DNA from 2 places in the Pseudoalteromonas sp. G5_S1_14_S5 genome. Region 2 is predicted to be linked to the other one. Evidence: predicted binding sites of a transcription regulator. Region 2 holds the regulator's gene; the other holds the start of a gene.
The links. The regulator sigma-54, encoded in region 2, starts transcription at its own class of promoters, with help from an activator protein. The targets are predictions, from matches to a motif close to GTTGGCACGNNNNTNGNNT.
Positions count from the first base shown of each region.

Region 1 (2,203 bases), on a different contig from region 2:
GATGAACAAACTCTTATTCAATACATCGACCGCGTGTTGATGTTCTACACACGTACTGCAGACCGCCTACAACGAACTTCTGTTTGGATGGAGAACTTAGAAGGTGGCTTGGATTACCTCAAAGAGGTGGTGATTGAAGACAAACTCAATGTCGCCGCTGAACTTGAAGCCGACATCGCGCTCAACATCGAAAACTACCAGTGTGAATGGAAAACCACCATCGAAAACCCAGTCAAGATGAAGCGCTTCCAGCACTACATCAATAGCGATGAGATGGACTCTAGCCTGTCATTTATCAAAGAACGTGAACAGCGCTTCCCGAAGCCTTCGGTCAACACAGACCAAGAAGCAGAGCGTAATCAGGCATTAAGCAGCACTCAACAAATTGAAATTACGGAAGTCTCGTAACCAGTTTGGTCGGTAGCAGATCCTTCGTTCTCGGCAATTCACTGCTAGCGACCTTCTTTCTTTACGACCTTCTTTCTTTACAACCTTCTTTCTTTACGACCTTCTTTTTTAAGAAATGGAACAAAATCAAAGACTCTATAAATTACCAAGGAGACTGTCATGGAAAACTGGACCACTGTTTGTTCTCAAGAGGAACTGTCACCCAATGCGGGTGTGTGTGCCAAGGTGGCTGATCATCAAGTCGCTATCTTTTACTGCAAACGCAGTGACAAGCTTTACGGCCTTTCGAATTTCGACCCAGTAGGCAAAGCCAACGTTATGTCACGCGGCATTATTGGATCGTTAAGTGGAGAACCCTATGTGGCATCACCACTCTACAAGCAGCATTACCACCTAGAGACAGGTGCCTGTTTAGAAGAACCTGAACATGCCCTAACCCGTTTTGAAGTACGCAGGCAAGGTAACCAGATTCAAGTTCTAGCGCCAGAAGCCTTAGCGAGTTAGCTCTTAGCTTTAACTAACGAAAAGCTAACAACTAACCAAAAGTTAGCTACCTAAAAGGTTGTACTTTCAAATTCACCCATTAACATGCCTTAGCCGCCTATAATTAACAGTCTAGGCAAGCTATGGAGTTGGCATGTGGACGGCTAGATAACTCTAGATTCCATATTTAAAGGATTTAATACATGGATAACTCAAAATTTTCGCTGCTTTCGTTTACCGGCAAGATGAAGGTCTTACACCTCAGCTGGATTGCCTTTTTTATCACCTTTGTGGTGTGGTTTAACTTCGCACCACTACTGCAGATGGTAAAAACCAGCCTAGGGCTAACCACTGAAGAGATCAAAACCCTTCTAATCCTAAACGTTGCCTTAACCATTCCTGCGCGTGTCGCGATTGGTATGCTCACCGACCGTTACGGTCCAAGACTTGTCTATTCCTCGTTACTCGCGATCTGTTCGATCCCGTGTTTCATGTTCGCACTGGCTGACTCTTTCATTCAAGCCGCCATTGCTCGTTTCCTACTTGGCTTTATCGGTGCTGGCTTCGTAGTTGGTATTCGATTGGTATCTGAATGGTTCCCACATAACGAACTGGGTACAGCAGAAGGTATCTACGGCGGTTGGGGTAACTTTGGTTCAGCGGCAGCAGCGTTCACTCTTCCAACTCTAGCATTAGTATTTGGTGGCGAAGATGGCTGGCGTTATGCGGTTGGTATCACCGGTGTAATGAGCTTACTGTTCTCTGTTGTGTTCTACAAAAACGTATCCGACACACCAAAAGGTTCTACTTACTTCAAACCTGCTCAAGTAACAGCAATGGAAGTGACGTCTAAGGGTGACTTTTTCTTTCTACTCTTCATGAAGATCCCTATGTACGGTGCACTTGCTCTGCTGGCTTGGAAACTGTCTCCATCAGGTATCGGTATGCTTTCAGACGCAGCGGTGTACGGTGTGTATGCGGTACTTGCTGCACTGTATGTGTATGAAGTAACTCAAGTTTGGAAAGTGAACAAGAACGTATTCAAAGAAGAAGTGCTAGAGATTCACCAGTACAAATTTAAGCAAGTTGCGGTGCTGAACGTTCTGTACTTCGCAACCTTTGGTTCTGAGCTAGCGGTAGTTTCTATGCTGCCTCTGTTCTTCTCTGAAACCTTTGAACTAACACCCGTTCTTGCAGGTATGGTCGCTTCGGCTTATGCCTTCATGAACTTGATGTCTCGCCCTGGTGGCGGTTGGATTTCAGACAAATTTGGTCGTAAACCAACCCTACTTATCCTAACGGCAGGTTTGGC
Region 1 is NZ_JBQKUM010000009.1:59,860-62,062, reverse strand. Features, by position in the region: gene nirB (nitrite reductase large subunit NirB) at 1-408, shown strand, start outside; gene nirD (nitrite reductase small subunit NirD) at 568-912, shown strand; gene ACTRWI_RS04585 (NarK family nitrate/nitrite MFS transporter) at 1,095-2,203, shown strand, end outside.
Region 1: ACTRWI_RS04585 (NarK family nitrate/nitrite MFS transporter) is a predicted target of sigma-54. The motif match lies at 1,040-1,058, and genes of this name have one in related genera.

Region 2 (2,203 bases):
GTTCGTGAAACATTAGACGTGTGTGAAAAGGCCTACATCGTGAGCCAAGGACACCTGATCGCAGAGGGTACTCCTGAAGATGTTCTCAATAACGAACAAGTTAAACAAGTTTATCTAGGCGAACAATTCCGTCTATGATTATATAGAGAGTATCGAGAGTTCTAAGAATAATAACTAGGTAAGTAACACTGAATGAAACCCTCATTACAACTTAAGCTAGGCCAACAGTTAGCAATGACGCCTCAATTGCAGCAAGCGATTCGTTTGCTGCAATTGTCTACTTTAGATTTGCAACAAGAGATCCAAGAAGCACTTGAATCTAACCCATTACTCGATGTCGAAGAAGGCAATGAAGAAACGCCATCATCGGAAGAAAAGCCTAGCAGTGACGAGAAAGAAACAGTTGAAGCCGCAGAGCAAGACTTACCTGACAGCTCAGACTTAATCGAAAAATCAGAGATTGGAAACGAGCTCGAGATCGACACAACTTGGGAAGATGTCTACAGCGCAAATACAGGTAACACTGGTATTGCTATCGATGACGACATGCCTGTATATCAAGGTGAAACCACCGAAAGCTTGCACGATTACCTACTTTGGCAACTCGACCTCACCCCCTTCACAGAAACAGACCGAAGCATTGCATTCGCGCTAATCGATGCCATTGATGACTATGGCTATCTCACCGTATCTTGTGAAGATATCCTTGAAAACTTCGACAGTGAAGACATAGAGCTTGATGAAATCGAAGCAGTACGCAAAAGAATCCAACAGTTTGATCCATTGGGTGTTGGCTCGCTAAATCTTCAAGATTGCTTACTGCTACAACTGGCGACTTTCCCACAAGACACACCTTGGCTTGAAGAAGCTCAGTTAGTACTTACTAGCCATATTGACCAACTCGGTAATCGTGATTACAAACTCGTGATCAAGGAAACCAAGTTGAAAGAAGCAGAGCTACGTGAGGTTCTACAGCTCATTCAACAACTGGACCCACGACCTGGCAGTAAGATTACGCCAGACGAAACCGAATATGTGGTTCCTGATGTGTCGGTATTTAAAGATCTAGGTAAATGGTTAGTGACCATTAACCCGGATAGTGTGCCAAAGCTGAAAGTCAATCAGCAATACGCTGACTTAGGCAGTAAAGGCAACAGCGCTGATAACCAATACATTCGCTCAAACTTGCAAGAAGCGAAGTGGTTAATCAAAAGCTTGGAAAGCCGAAATGAGACGCTACTCAAAGTTGCGCGATGCATTGTTGAACATCAGCGCGATTTCTTCGAACATGGCGAAGAAGCGATGAAGCCAATGGTACTCAACGATGTTGCTTTAGCCGTTGATATGCACGAATCCACGATCTCTCGTGTGACAACTCAAAAGTTCATGCATACGCCTCGTGGCATCTTCGAACTGAAATACTTTTTCTCGAGCCATGTCAGTACTGACAATGGCGGTGAATGTTCATCGACAGCAATTCGAGCACTCATTAAGAAGCTTGTTGCGGCAGAAAATACCGCTAAGCCTCTCAGTGATAGCAAGATAGCTGCTTTACTGGCTGACCAAGGAATTCAGGTAGCTAGACGTACGATAGCGAAATACCGTGAGTCTCTGGGCATTGCCCCATCGAGTCAGCGTAAACGCCTACTATAAGCTCATTGAGTTACTCTTAACTCAATCGCTATTATCGGGCACCAACTGAAAAGGAAAGTCTATGCAAATCAATATTCAAGGCCATCACGTTGATCTTACCGATTCAATGCAAGACTATGTTCACACCAAATTCGACAAGCTTGAACGCTTCTTTGATCATATCAATAGTGTTCAGGTTGTTTTAAAAGTTGAGAAAATCAATCAAATTGCAGAAGCGACCCTTCACGTAAACCAAGGCGAGATTCATGCAACAGCAACAGATGGAAGCATGTATGCTGCGATTGATGCGTTGGTTGATAAACTCGTTCGCCAACTCAACAAGCACAAAGAAAAGCTAAGTAGTCACTAACATGCAATTAAGCGAAGTACTTTCATTGGACTGCACCAAAAGTGCAGTCCAATGCACAAGCAAAAAAAGAGCTCTTGAGCTCATCAGTCAAATCGCAGCAGAGAGCTGTGGTCAAGATTCAACAGAGCTATTCGAATGCATGTTGAGCCGCGAGAAGATGGGCAGTACCGGTATTGGTAATGGTATCGCCATACCCCATGC
Region 2 is NZ_JBQKUM010000007.1:51,631-53,833, forward strand. Features, by position in the region: gene lptB (LPS export ABC transporter ATP-binding protein) at 1-138, shown strand, start outside; gene ACTRWI_RS03715 (RNA polymerase factor sigma-54) at 193-1,653, shown strand; gene hpf (ribosome hibernation promoting factor) at 1,715-2,002, shown strand; gene ptsN (PTS IIA-like nitrogen regulatory protein PtsN) at 2,004-2,203, shown strand, end outside.